2 regions of the Peribacillus phoenicis genome follow, and region 2 is predicted to be linked to the other one. Evidence: riboswitches for the same ligand, from Rfam matches in the RefSeq annotation. Region 2 holds a riboswitch; the other holds the start of a gene.
The links. Region 2 has a riboswitch for S-adenosylmethionine ahead of ABC374_RS09280 (Na+/H+ antiporter NhaC family protein). Riboswitches for the same ligand answer to the same signal wherever they lie in the genome.
Positions count from the first base shown of each region.

Region 1: linked by a shared signal. The riboswitch ahead of ABC374_RS00660 (sugar ABC transporter substrate-binding protein) and the one ahead of ABC374_RS09280 (Na+/H+ antiporter NhaC family protein) in region 2 are both predicted to bind S-adenosylmethionine.

Region 1 is NZ_JBDFMF010000001.1:126,983-134,713, forward strand. It holds gene ABC374_RS00655 (GTPase domain-containing protein) at 43-2,784, shown strand; SAM riboswitch class I at 2,879-2,984, shown strand; gene ABC374_RS00660 (sugar ABC transporter substrate-binding protein) at 3,100-4,212, shown strand; gene ABC374_RS00665 (sugar ABC transporter ATP-binding protein) at 4,269-5,771, shown strand; gene ABC374_RS00670 (ABC transporter permease) at 5,773-6,777, shown strand; gene ABC374_RS00675 (winged helix-turn-helix transcriptional regulator) at 7,080-7,439, shown strand; gene ABC374_RS00680 (NAD(P)H-dependent oxidoreductase) at 7,512-7,731, opposite strand, start outside.
Region 2 is NZ_JBDFMF010000001.1:1,922,585-1,930,315, reverse strand. It holds gene ABC374_RS09310 (DUF2975 domain-containing protein) at 152-619, opposite strand; partial or broken gene ABC374_RS09305 (IS1595 family transposase) at 834-1,129, opposite strand; gene ABC374_RS09300 (LysR family transcriptional regulator) at 1,369-2,247, opposite strand; gene ABC374_RS09295 (chromate transporter) at 2,492-3,118, shown strand; gene ABC374_RS09290 (chromate transporter) at 3,167-3,712, shown strand; gene ABC374_RS09285 (transposase) at 4,145-4,606, shown strand; gene ABC374_RS09280 (Na+/H+ antiporter NhaC family protein) at 4,778-6,094, opposite strand; SAM riboswitch class I at 6,285-6,392, opposite strand; gene ABC374_RS09275 (SOS response-associated peptidase) at 6,656-7,327, opposite strand; gene ABC374_RS09270 (hypothetical protein) at 7,388-7,543, opposite strand.

The DNA.
Region 1 (7,731 bases), 1.8 Mb from region 2:
TATCCTTTAATTGAAAATATGAAATATATCGGGGGAATAAAGATGGACGAACGTCTGATCGGAAAAAAATATTATGAAACGATGATTGAGGATACAAGGAAGCACCCCATTCAAGCTTTGGGTGAAATGTTTCTCGTGGAACAAAAAAAGGAAATAGCGGATTTAACCGCAATTCGATTTGCTCAAGGAGAAGTATATTTTCAGCATCATGACTATGAGGCAGCCATTTTTAAATGGGAAAACATAGAAGGGGAACTTGGTTCATGGGCGAAGAAAAACATCGCTGATGCTTATTTTGAACTGGAAATGTATTCAACCGCAGAGGATATCTATAAATCCGTCGATACGGATGAAGCGGTCTTGAAAACAGAGGTTCTTTTGCAACTGTTTTCCCTGTACATAGTGGAATCGAGAAATGACCTGGCTTCCAATGTCGTGAAAGAAGCGGTCGAGTTCCAACCGGACTACCCGAATGTCACGGAAATTGCACGGGCCTTTTTTGAAGAACAAAAGGATTGGAACAGTGCGGTGGTATTAGCGGCGAATGAAAGTATCCGTACAGAATCAATGGGCTGGTTCGATGTACTGAAAACGTATATCCATCAAGGTGTTGCCCAATCGATGGATCCGGATTATTTTTCAACTGTCCTTGGTTCGCTTTACACACTCGACCAGGAACGTTTCGAAAAGGTGACGGTTGCCCTGTGGAAAAACTATAAATATACGGATTCTTATTTCGAATGGCTAAGAGTGATAAATAACTTGATAGATACCATCGAATTGAACCATGCGGATGTATGGGATGAGCTTTCCGTCTATTACAGGGATGCATATGCAGGTCTGTTAGAAGGAACGCACCTAATCAAGGAATTAAGTCCTGTCGTGCCAAGGTTGCTGGAAAACTGGCTCAAAATCGCAGACGGGGAGCTCTCGCTGTTTGCGGCGGCATCCGCGTTGTCCTGGAATGAAATCTTCCCGGATACGATCAATGCGTTGGTCATTCAGGACGCAGAGAGCCTGCTTTCGAAATCGCCTAAATTGGGTGGCGGACTGGAAGCGGGAGAGAAACTGTTCAATTCCATTATCCAGTGGGCTGAAGATAATGATTTAAAGGTTGGCAATAAGCTTAAATGGATGGTAGACGGGCTTAAGGATACCCGGAATTTCAATCTCCTTCTTGCAGGAAGTACAGGAAATGGCAAGACATCCTTTATTCAGTCAATCGTTGGCGAGAGCATTGCCGCTGAAGATCATTCTTCCCTAGTCAGTGTCAAAGACGGGGATGATTTGGAAATCCTTGAAATTACCGATACAGATAGCAAGGTTGTCGAGGAGCTAACTGATTTGGATGAAACACGCCGTCAGCGCGGGACTATTGTCGATGTGACGATCATCAGTGACTACCTAAGAAATAATCATCTGCGATTATTGGATACACCGGGGTTCAATGGGGAAAAAAGCGTGGAATCCGATTTCCAAGGCTATTTACACGGCAGTGATGGCCTGATGTTCGTTCTTGACGCCCGGGCGCCATTCACCGGCAGCGAACGCGATCTGTTATTGGAAATTCAAATGATGGCTCCGAAACTGCCGATTCATTTCTTATTAAATAAAATGGATACGATATACAGTGATCAGGTCGCAGTCCGGATGGAAGACGAAACATGGGATAAAGTGAATGCATATTTCCCGAATGCGAAAGTATTCGCTTTCTCCAAACATTATGACAGCAGGCAGCAATTGAAGGACCTTTCAGCCTTCCTTCAATCGAATTATCAAGATGATAATTGGAAGGAAAGAAGATCTGAAAAAATTCTGGCATTCATTCGTAAAACTTTATCTTATCTGTTAGAAAAACGGGCAGCCAATGAGCGGAAATGCGAGCATTCCATCTCTTGGAATGAACAGATGGAAGTCAAGCTGAATGGGGCGGTCAATCAACTGGCTGATTTGGAAAAAGAAAAAAGTGAAAATATCATAAGGTCGTATCGTCTGCTTAAGGACGAAGTGAAAAATCAGCTTTATTCAAAAATTCCTGAGTTACTGAGGGATTGCTCTAAATCGTTAACGGAAAGCAGTGATTTCAGTCAGGTCCATGTACAGTTAAACCAGGAAATGAATGAGCGGATTCAAAACTTCATTTCTGACAAGATCATGCCTCAATATTACCGTTCTCTTCAAGACTGGATTGCCAGTTCCCAAATGGAGTTCACACAAAGCCAGCAGTTTATGGATGAGATGAGTGCCGGATTCAATGAATTATACAAAGAAGAACGGATTACGCTGGCAGGCGACTTCAGGGTATTGGATGACTGGCGCCGTGATGCCGACCGGATGACAAGCAGTATCCGCATCGAAAACGTCAATATCCTTTTGCGCAGGACTCCATCTCAATTACTGCTTAAAGGTGCAGGGAAGCTGTTTGGGGCGATACCGCAAAATAAAGCCAATATGTACAATCGTTATAAGAAATACCTAGAAAGTGAAGATTACCTGGATGTTGCGGAAATGATCACGGAACGTTTCCTTACCCAATTTGGATTGTTTGAAAAATCTTTGGATCGTGACATCTCCCTTTTCTATCGCGGTTCATTTGCCTTACTTCAAAAAACGATTGAGCAAACGCAGACTGAAATAAAAGACTACCAGGCTGCATTGGAGCATATGAAAGAAAATCCGGAAGTTTACCGTGACCCTATCACTTTATTCGAAGTGAAATTAAGGCAGTTGGAGAGGCTTGAAAAGATTGAGAAAAAGCGTCTAGCCCAACTACAAAGAAAATAAAAAATAACGGGGAACATTTCAAATATTCAAAAATCTATTGACTTTACGACTATATCCCTATAAAGTGATAATTACGAAAACGTAACACATATATCTCTTATCAAGAGTGGCGGAGGGACTGGCCCTAAGATGCCCAGCAACCGTTCCATTAGGAATTGGTGCTAAATCCTGCAAAACAGAAATGTTTTGACAGATAAGAGAGGGACAAGTCTGCAAAACAGCCGATTAAACCTCTCTATATTAGAGAGGTTTTTATTTTGGGATTTACACCAACTTAACTGATAAGACTAATAAGAAAAAATGGAGGGAAACAAGATGAGAAGGTCTATTAAAGGGATATTCATTTCAGCCATCGCTTCGGCTTTGCTTTTAACGGGCTGCTCTACAGGGCAGAGTTCCACAGAATCGAAGAAAGAAGAAAAAGTATCATTTGAAAATGTTCCGGAAAGATTTGCTGATGGAGATGGAGCCAGAATCAAAGTGATTCGTAAAATTGGCGGTGATGATCATACGGCCCAATACCTGGCGGGGGCGAAGGAAGAAGGAGAAGCACTGGGGTTTCAAGTGGATACGTACACAGCCAATGGTGATACGGCTAAATTCCATGATGCGATAGCGCAGGCTTTGGAGGAAGATTATGACGGCTATATCATTTCACATGGAGATGATGCAGCAACTGTAAATGACGTTCAAAAGTTGGTTGATGCAGGTAAAAGCGTTGTCACATTCGATTCAATAAGCGATCTATCTAAAATAGAAGGCGTGACATTAACTTCACAAGATGATGAAGCTTTGGCAACACTGGCTTTTGATAAACTGATAAAAGAACAGAAAGGTGAAGCGGCAATTGCATATCTTTGGGTGGACGGTTTTCCTCCAATGGTACGAAGAAATGCAGTCTATCAGGAAAAATTAAAAGAAAATCCTGGAATTAAAGAAGTCGAAAGATTCGGAGTGGCATCTGCTGATACTTCAGTTCAGACACAAAATGCTGTAGCCGCAATGCTGAATAAATACCCTAAAGGTAAATTGGATGCCATCTTCGCAACATGGGATGCCTTTGCTATCGGTGCAGCCCGGGCGATTAAAGAGGCAGGCCGTGATGAAGTGAAGATATATGGAATAGATGTTTCGAATGCAGATCTCCAGGAAATCCAATCGGCTGATAGCTCATGGTCCTACACGGCAGCAGTGGATCCCAAGTTGATCGGTGCAGTGAATATGAGGATATTGGCTAAAAAATTAGCGGGCGAAGAAACGCCGCAAACCTATGACTTGGAGGCTTCACTTATTTCACAAAAGCAAATCCAAGCGTCAAAAGAAGCGGTGAACATGGCAAATCTGTCTGGTATTGTCGATGGCTGGGGTGTATCGACGGAATTTGAAGAAGATTGGATGAAAGTTTTGAAAGATCATTATAAAAAGTAAAAAGAGACACTCTCTTTAAGTAGAAGGGAGTGTCTGTTCAATAAGGGGGAATGGACATGGGCACGCAACTAGAAATGAAGAAGATTTCGATTGAATTTCCGGGGGTGAAGGCGCTGAGTGATGTTGATTTTTCCGTGAAATCAGGGACAGCCCACGCATTGGTCGGTGCAAACGGAGCAGGGAAATCGACGTTAATGAAAGTTTTATCGGGAGCCCATGTTCATTATTCAGGTGACATTTTTATCGATGGGATGAAGCGGGATATCCGCTCGCCAAAAGCGGCTCAAGAACAAGGCATTCAAATTGTTTATCAGGAAGTGGATACCGCCCTCATCCCTTATTTAACGGTTGGGGAAAATGTAATGTTGAATGATATGGTCCAAAACATGGGGAAAAAACAGATGGTCCAATGGAAAGAGCTGCACAACCAAGCCGCTTCTATTCTTGAAGATATGAAAATTCGTGTCCCTTCGAAAAAGCTGGTAAGAGACCTTACCTTGGCTGAAAAACAGATGGTCCTGATAGCAAGAGCCGTTTCGACAGAATGCAAATTCCTGATTCTCGACGAGCCAACTGCTCCGTTAAGTCATACGGAGACGACAGAACTTTTTCGAATTGTAAATGAGTTAAAGCAAAAAGGCGTGGGAATCATTTTCATTTCACATCGTCTGCCCGAAATTTTTGAAATCTGTGAGGAAATTACGATCATGAGGAATGGGGAGGGTGTCACTTGTCGAAAGAAGGAAGACATAACCCGTAACGAAGTTGTAGAGAACATGCTTGGGAAAACCATGGATGAACAGTTTCCTGAAGTGAATGCTTCGATTGGCGACGTTATTCTGGAAGTGAACGGATTGTCAGATGCAGAGAAAGTTAAAAATGTCAGTTTGAATATTAAAGCAGGCGAGATAATCGGCTTGGCAGGGTTGGTCGGGGCTGGGAAAACGGAGCTGTGTAAAACCCTTTTCGGCCATACGGCCATCATAGCGGGCGAAGTCATCCTGAATGGTCGAAAGCTTTCCTTGAAATCACCGCACGAAGCAGTAAAAAGCGGTCTGGCACTTGTACCTGAGGAACGCAGGAAAGAAGGGGTCCTTGTTCAGGAATCAGTCTCGGCGAACTTGACGGCAGCCAGTCTTGGCAAATTCTCCAAGACATTCAGCTTCGTGAATCGCAAGGCGGAAAAGGAAAGAGCGAAGGAAATGATCGCAAGTCTCGGCATTAAAACTCCTTCAGGGGAAGTGAATGTCGAAAACCTTTCAGGTGGCAATCAGCAAAAAGTAGCCATCGGGAAATGGCTTATGGCCGATGCGGATGTATACATATTCGATGAACCAACGAAAGGGGTCGATGTTGGAGCCAAGAAGGATATATTCGAATTGATTGCAGAGCTTGCAAGGAATGGGAAAGCGATCATTTATGCATCATCCGAGCTATCTGAAATCATTGGCATTACCAACCGGACATATGTGTTATATGACGGGAGCACTGTCATCGAATTAGAAACAAGTAAAACGAATGAAGAAGAACTACTATTCTATTCAACAGGAGGAAAATAGAATGAGCATACCCATTCCTGTTACACAGACAGCGAAAGCGAAGAAAAAGGTGGAACTATTCGACTTTTTCTATAAATACGGCACAATATTGACGATTATCATTCTGATTGGAATTTTTGCCGTGTCCAATCCATCTTTCATTCAAACTACAAATCTGGTCAACATCCTGCGTTCCATTTCAATCGTGACCATCATTGCGATCGGCATTACGATATCCCTGACCGTAGATGGCTTCGACCTTTCCGTCGGCTCCGTCGCATCATTGGCCAATGCCATCGTCATCTCGATGTTTGTCTGGTTTTCACAGGATACATTAATTGCTATATTAGCTGCGATCGGTGCCTCACTTGTCGTAGGGGCCTTGAATTCATTCATGATCGTTAAATTGAGAATTCCCGACATGCTGATGACATTGGCTACCATGTTCATTATCCAGGGAATTGCCCTTACCTATACAAAAGGGGCCACGGTTTCACAAAATATGGTCATGCCCGACGGGACATTCGCAACAGGACTGATCAGCCCGTTTTTCGCCAAAATTGGCCAGGTACCATGGATAATCCTGATCATGGCCGTCATTGTGATAGCGACTCATATCTTTTTGACTTATACGAAGCACGGTCGTTATATGTACATTATTGGGGGAAATAAGGAAGCGGCGAGACTTTCCGGGATATCGGTTAATAAATACAAAATCCTTGCCTATCTGCTTTCGGCTCTATTTGCTGCAATCGGGGGGATTGTCCTTGCTTCAAGGGTCATGACATCGGAGATCAATTCAGGGTCACCCTATTTAATGGATGCCGTCGCGGCAGCCTTCATTGGTTCCTCCGTTTTAGGGGCGGGAAAGCCGAATGCCTTTGGAACCTTTGTCGGAGCAGTCCTGATCGGAATCCTTCAAAATGGGCTGATCATGATGTCCGTTCCGTATTATGCGATGGATATCGTCAAAGGAACAGTGCTGGCCCTTGCGCTCGCTGTAACCTATTACAAACAAAAACATTAAAATGACAGAAATCCTATAATTGTGAATTTAGAAGATTGATAAAAATCCTGTTGGAAATACAACAGGATTTTTCCTTTTTTAAAGGGACGGGTCATGGATATAAATTTTCGCATCTTCACCATTTTACTTTTGCTAAAATGGGGGCAGGAGGACCTTTTGCTCCCTCATTGTTAGAATATAAACATTGTCCACAATAGTAAATTTTTATAGGGAACTTACTTTACCTTTCAATAAAATTGATAATGATCTATTGTAAAGTATGAACATTCATATCCTACTTAACCAAAGGAGAGTGTAAACTTATGAGCGAAACCTGTGTTCCGACTGGCGTGAAACCAAATGACACTGGCTTTGGATATACGTTGTCCTTAATAGGCGGCAAATATAAAATGATCATTATGTATTGGCTGTCTGAAAATAAGGTCATGCGGCATAATCAGCTGAAGCGGAGTATCGGCACCATTTCCTTTAAAACGCTAAGCATCATGTTAAAAGAGCTGGAGGCAGACGGCCTTATCATACGCAAGGAATTTCCCCAAATACCTCCGAAAGTAGAATATTCATTATCTGAACGTGGTCTATCTCTCATTCCATTGTTAAATATGATGTGCGAGTGGGGAGAGAAAAACAGTTTGCCAGCTCAGGAGATTGTACGGCCGTAGGTGTAGCTATTTTGATTAAATCAAAAGAAGTATTTCCTATACAAGGAAATACTTCTTTAATGAAACTGCCTATTAAAGGTTGTCGACAAAATTCAAATAATCTTGTGCGCTTTTTTCCAATTCGCTTGTGGACGGCTCATTTTCAGCACCATAAAACGCAAAGAATGAACGATAGTCTGCATTGCAGTACAGGAAGGTAGTTTCAAAGGGAGATAATAAATGTTCAAGTGTATAGCGATATCTTCCCTCTTCCCTATAATCCTCTTTGTTAATTCCGGCAGATACAGCTAAA
Region 2 (7,731 bases):
GAAAAGGCGGTTCATTGAACTATCGTCCCCGTAGTTAAATAAATTAGTTGTGTTTGTTTTTATTGAGTGTCTTCGTCGCTTTTGTACTCCAAAAATCACCTGGCTGACAATCCAAAGTCTTACATATCCGTTAATCATTCATTTTTTGACATTATATCTGGGCATTTTTTAATGGCTTTTGAAGTGCGTCCACAATGGCTGCGATGATACTTGTTGCTAAAATACCCATTAGACATAATGATGTAGGACCCGCTGCATCATCACTACCTGTAACTTTAGCAAGCACCCTTAAGCTTACTATTCCTAACAAAATGAGGAAAATGACTGTAAAAGTACATTTCTTTATAATCTTCAAAGATTTAAGGGATAATTCAGAGAAAGCATTGTTCTTTTCGATGTAGGTTAATAGTTTATATGCTTGATACAACGCAACAGAAAACGCAATACATAATCCGTATGCACATACTAAAAAGGGGATTAGGAAGTAAGCCGTATCTGGATGTACCCTTGCATCTCTAACGGCTATCTCAGGCAACCAGATACACAAAGCAAGCACTGCAATTCCAGCCAGAAAAATAATTACCTTTAAGAAAGTCGTGGAACCTCGTTTAACATTCATTTAAAACACCTCACTTATTTAATGACAACATGATTTTAGCATATTATTTATTGTATTACAGTAAATTTATATTGTTTTTATTTATATTATTATTGTTATTGAAATATCTCTTTAATTTTGACAAAAATAAAAAGCACTTCTCATTACAAAGAAATGCTCTTACTTTAAAATGTTAAATTTACAACTTGTTCAACAAAACTGCCCGTTTAGATTTATGTGGTCTTCTGGTGCGTTGAAGAGGCGTGTTTGTGAGGTCATTGAAGGTTTGATGGCAGGCTTTACAGCTGTAACGCTGCTGTTTCACATCTCCAGCACATGTTTTGATAACGTATTTACCAAATCGCACAGTGGGCAGACAAGACTAGCTTTATGCTTTTGTACCTGGATTTCATCAATTGCACGAATAGGAGCCGACATCGGTTTCGTTCGAGACTGCAAGAAATATACAATTTGCTGTTTACCGCTTTCATTTAATGCATTGGCGAGCTTCTTTATTTCCTTTAACTCCACGCTATATCATCTCCGAACCATCATTATATCTTTTATTATGCCCATTAATCCCTTTGTTTGTCTAACCGATGGCTGAACAACCAAATACAAAATGCCCCTCCCGGTTGGGAAGAGCTTTTATAATCAATGCGGTATATTCAATTTACCATGACTTTTGCTTGCTGCCGGGGCGACGCCATTAACCACGAAACTTAAAAACGCTGCCAATTGTAATAGTAAACCAAGGCTGCGTCCCATCCTTATTGAAGAAAATCAACAAATTTAGACACCCCTATTTTATTAAAACGCTTGTTTTTCCTGACTAGCCATAAATTTCTTGCCATATCTATTCTGTATATATCCACTTCCTGCAAAAAGCCTTGCTCCAATTCTCTAGCCACTGTCAACCTTGGCAAAATGCTGATTCCAAGTCCAGCTTCAACCGCACTTTTTATCGCTTGTGTACTGCCAATCTCCATGTAGCTTTCTATTTTTTCTAAAACCCCATGCTCCCTTAACATGTTTTCTACGATAAGCCGTGTTCCGGAAATGGATTCACGCCAAATCATCCTTTCATTTCCCAATTCCTCTAGCTGAATTTCTTTTCTGTCTTTCCATGGGTGGTCGGATGCACATACCAATATCAATTCGTCTTCGGCGAACTTGTCTACAATGAAATCGGTGTTTTCCACAAGTCCTTCCACCAAGGCCAAATCAATGACATCGTTTGAAAGATCCTCCAGAACCCGGGGGGTATTTTTTATCGTCAATGTCACTTTTATTTCTGGCTGTTGTTTTTTGAATCTCCCAAGCAAGCTCGGCAACAAATACTCACCGATAGTCAAGGAAGCCCCTACTATGAGATTTGCATTGTACTTCCCCGTCGATTGCTGAATCACTTCTTTTGAATGGTTGAAGTCATTTACTATGGCTTTTGCAAAGGGGTATAACAGCTTTCCTGCTTCTGTAACTCTCAGCCTTCCTTCCTCACGGTCGAATAACAAAGTGTTATAATAATTTTCCAGTTGATGGATCTGCCGTGTTACAGCGGGCTGTGATAGGAAACTTAACCTCGCTGCCTGGCTTATACTTCCTTCATCCACCACTAAACAAAACATTTTCAGATTTTCCAATTTCAAGAAAACGACCTCCATGTTTTTAGATAGTTTATTAAAATGATAGCATCATTAGGTAAATGGTGAAATGAAAATAGTGTGATACATTCCAAGGCTATTAATTATTGGCGGCATTCTTTATAAAACGGATAAATCTTCTGGGTATAACGTTTTGTTATACCCGATGATTTTGTTGCAATTTACCCAGCCCTTTTTCTTTGATATGTTAATGATAAGAATTAAACAAAGCATGCAAAGGAAGTGACTGATGTCAATGAAAGGACAATGGAAAATTATATTCCAATTATTTTGGACCTTTTTTAAAATAGCACCTGTCACATTCGGAGGCGGGTTTGCGATGATCCCTTTAATCGAAAAAGAAGTGGTCGAAAAGAGAAAATGGATGAAAAGCGAAGAAGTTACGGATGTTTTTGCATTATCTCAGTCCGTACCAGGAGCTGTCGCCATCAACTCCGCCACCTTTATCGGCCATCGAATTGCCGGAATGAAGGGGGCAATGGCAGCCATGATCGGTGTTTCATTACCTACCTTTTTAATTGTTCTGCTCCTAGGCATTTTGTATTTTTTTATTCATGATAACCCGAAGATAGAATCCGCATTCGTATCGATCAGAGCTTCCATAGTAGCCATCATCGCCTATGCGGCTATCAAGATAGGAAAAACGGCTGTTGTAGACAAAACAACTTTCTGTATTTTAATAGCAGGAATTCCAGTCCTTTTCTTTCTGCACCCTGTGATGGTTATATTAGCAGGAGCTGTAGCTGGTATTGTGACCATCTCCATTAAGAGAAAATTAGGTTACGATGTTAAGATGGACAGAAATAAAGGAAATGAAGAAGATGTTTTCGAACCTTTCATGGGTGCTGGCATATAAGTATATCAAAAAAGGGTCTAACTAATTTTCAAGAAAGTGTGTGATAGAATGATGGAATTGTGGGAGTTGTTTAGCACCTTCTTTATTATCGGCTTTGTATCGTTTGGAGGCGGATACGCTATGATTCCCGTAATAGAATCGGAAGTCTCACAGCATGGATGGATGACGACGCAGCAATTTACTGATATCATCGCCATTTCCGGGATGTCCCCAGGACCTGTCACCGCCAATAGTGCCATTCTCGTTGGCTATTCTACTGCTGGATTTGCTGGAGCCATATCATCTGCTGTCGGAATCTTGCTTCCTGCCATTATATTCGTAACCGTTATAGCCACCTTCTTCAGCAAATTGAATCATTATCCAGTTATTCAATCCATGTTCTATGGACTAAGACCCATTGTCACTAGTTTAATCCTCTTTGCAGCGATCAGCTTTGCACTTTCCAATCATATGATAGCGCTGAACTTTTCATGGCATACGATAAGCTTATTACTCGTTTTTGGATTATCGTTATTTGCCTTAATGAAATTACGTTGGCACCCAGCCTATGTAATTATTCTTTCTGGTTTAGTTGGAGTCGTCCTCTATTCATGACAAATGTCGCACCACACAACCATTATCTATATGGACTGGAATTAAGCAGTTATTTTGGTTATGAAAATAATTGTTTACCAAAAGCTTAGTTCAGATGAATACGGCCTTGATTAGTTCCTGAACACTGAGAAACAATTATACTAACATAAGAGCCATAATGGCTTCTGAAAATTCATATTTTAGTATTTCACCCATACAGAAAACACCCTGTATCCAATGATTCAGGGTGTTTTCTCAGAATGTAGACAAACTCGATGAAAATCGAGTTTGTCTACATTTTTTTTTTGCATGTACAAATTTGGACGTTGATTTCCACTTCAGGCACTCGCTTTCCGCGGGCGGTCCGGGAGCCTCCTCGGCACTTGCGCCTGTGGGGTCTCCCTTGGACTCGCTATTCCCGCAGGAGTCTCGCCCCTTCCGTTCCAATCAACTATGTTTAAAATTTCAGATGGAACTCCTTTTGCCTATAGTCTTTTTTGTTTTAAAATTGAACTATTAAAACTTGAGGTGATGAGGATGCTTTCGAAACATAATTCTATTCAGCGAGACCAACTTGAAATGATTACTTTAGATCAACTGGTGCCGGCGAATCATTTGGTTCGTAAAATTGAGGCTGCCATTGACTTCACTTTCATTTATGATTTGGTGAAAGATATATATTCAGAGATAGGAAGCCCAAGTATTGATCTAGTTATTTTAGTTAAACTGACATTCATTCAATATACCTTCGGTATTCGTTCCATGCGTGAAACGATTGAGCGTGTATTCCCAGATGCAAAAGAAAAGCATGGTATGCGTTGGACTACTTTAAGGGGACTTAAAAAATTGTCGATGCAAGCTATGCTTACTTTCGCTGCCATTAATTTAAAGAAGATGGCTACGTGGACATGGTAAGGCCCTAAAATGGCTTAACATAGTGGCTCGAAAATCTCTTAACCTTTGGTCAAAATTTCAATGGAATTTTAAAAGGGATTCGGAATTTTTTAATTCCGAACCCCTTTTGTCTACAAACTGAGAAAACACCCTGTATCCAATGATTCAGGGTGTTTTCTTATTATTCTCTTTTTAAGAAGTATGTTTTTTCGTTTCATCATTTCCCGGCTGAAACCGTGGAAAACCAATCAGGATGGCAATGACGCCACAAAGTCCAATTAGTATTGGGTAATATGAATACTGCAAGATGCTTATTGGTGAAATCTTTGCTACCCCTGCTGCAACCAGCAGTTGTGCTCCATATGGTATCAACCCTTGGATACAACATGCAAATATGTCAAGCAAGCTCGCTGATTTACGCGGATCAATCCCATACTTTTCAGCGATATTTTTGGCAAGTGGCCCGGCAATGATAATCGAAATCGTGTTATTTGCCGTTGAAAGGTTTGTCAAACCAACAAGCCCGGCAATGCTGAATTCCGCCCCTTTTTTTGATTTGCTATTTCGGGTCACTAGGTGGAGTAGATAATCGATGCCACCATTATGTTTGATTACAGCTACCATACCTGCAATTAAAATGGCAAGGAAGGAGATTTCATACATTCCCGCCATTCCTTCTCCAACTTTTTGAATGACACCCAACGGTTGATAACTTCCATCAGCCAAGCCGATAATTCCGGCAAATACGATTCCGATGGAAAGGACCAAGAACACATTGACTCCTGCCAATGCAGTGATCAATACGCAAAGATATGGAAGAATCTTCACCCAATCATAAGACTGTTGGGAGATGTCGGCTTGTTCGCCCATCGTTAAAATTCCTAGGATGACACATGTGATGATGGCAGCAGGTAAAACGATGAAAAAATTCACTTTAAACTTATCCTTCATTTTCGTTCCTTGAGTTCGAACTGCAGCGATTGTCGTATCTGAAATGAAGGAAAGGTTATCCCCAAACATCGCACCACCAATAACGGCCGCCATTGATAGGGCAAGCGAAATATCAGTTTGCTCACTAATCCCAACCCCGATAGGTGCCAGTGCAACAATCGTTCCCATGCTTGTCCCCATTGATAAAGAAATAAAACAAGCGATGATGAAAATCCCTACCATTAATAGATTTTGCGGAAAAACAGCTAAGGCAAGATTCACTGTTGATTCAACTGCCCCCATGCCATTGGCAACTTCGGCAAAAGCCCCGGCCAAAAGGAAAATGATAACCATTAACATAATATTGGCGTCCCCGGCACCTTTACAGAAGATATCAACCTTTTCATTGAATGTCTCTTTCCGATTCATCGCCAATGCAGCTGCCGATGCAATGGAAATCGCTACAATCACCGGAAATGAATAAAAATCTTTAGTGATGATTCCGGACCCTATAAATAAAATTAAAAATACGACAAACGGGATCAATGCCCATGGATTCCCTTTATTGTTTGCACTCATGATGTACACCTCTTTTTATTTTTCCCGCGACATTTGTCACAGCTCTTATTCTATTAACAGTTTTCGCAAATAACTCCAATTTGAACCTACCTGATTATCCAGTCATGGAGCTATAGCAAAAAAACTGGCATAAAAAAGACCCCTTCTATTTAACAACAAGAAGAGGTCTTTTAATTTATAAAAAACACCCTTCTTATCTTTCAGGCGAAAATCAGCCTGCTGGATTTGGCACAGCACTCCATTTAAGTCCGCTGCCGAGACATCTTCGGGCCAGTCCCTCCGTCTCTCTTGATAAGAAGATTACATTATATAATTTATCAAAAATTACGATGCCTGCCAGAAAAGTACCACGCTGGAAACTTGCCTGAGTTCGTGACATCGAAAGTCGTTTTGAAAAGCAAATATAACAGTACAGCATTTTGTCTATTTTCGCAAGGGTTAATTTTAAATTATTTTACATGCACTCCTTACTGATTATAAAGAGATCTTGACATTGGCAGTTAATCAGTTTTTTTCATTTATCGGGACGGAATTCATATAAAAAAGAGGTCTAATGACCTCTCAGCAAATTTGTTGTATTAGGTTAGATGAATTATTTTTGGTCGAGTTCACTTCAGTCGATACCTCAAAGGCTTCCATCTGTTCCGAATCAAATGACTTTAAATACTGCTGCAGATATGCAGGATCATTATTGGTTGGATTCAACCAATCTTTTTCATCTTCCGGTTTAAGGATGACAGGCATACGATCATGAATGCTGGTCATTAGCTCATTAGGAACGGTTGTTATAACGGAGCACGAATAGATGCTGATGCCTTCAGGAGATTTCCAGGATTCCCAGATACCCGCCATTCCAAATGGAGCATGATTCTTCAGTTTTATTCGCATCGGTATTTTTCTTTCCGTTGTCTTCTTCCATTCATAAAAAGAGTCAGCGATTATCAAGCATCTCTTCTTCTTATACGCATTCCTGAAGCTTGCTTTCTCAGCAATGGTTTCCGCTCTGGCATTGATCATTTTGTAGCCCACTTTTTCGTCTTTTGCCCAGAAAGGAATGAGCCCCCACCGAAGATATCCAAGTCGATTCATTGCCCCGTCATTAATGACGGAGAGCACGGATTGGGAGGGAGCAATATTGTAGCTGAATTGGTATTCCTCATCAAACGATCCTTGAATATCAAACCGATCTTTTATTTCTTCAATGTCAGTGAAAAGGGTAAAACGTCCACACATACTATCGCCTACCGTATTAGAATTTATTACAGTGTAACAAATCGAACGGACAGGCACAAATCAGCGTTCTAAAATTTTGATGTCGGTAAATGGTTGATTAAATAATTCGCTGGAAATCAAAAGAGTTCCAAGGACTTCTCTTTCATCTTCTGCTTTAATGATTTCCGACAAGATCAAGGTACTGCCATTCCTGACCGTCACTTTATATTCATTCATAAAAAATCCCCCCTAGATGGTTGTTATTATAAACCAAAAACCCACAAGTATCAGTAGTGAACTTTGGAAGAGTCATTGTTAATCCTAAAACGGGGGATTCAAGCAATAGCCGGGGCAATTAACCACTAAAAAGACTGTCCATGAATGATTCACGGACAGCCTGGGTGCTTTCTAAGGTTTTTATGATA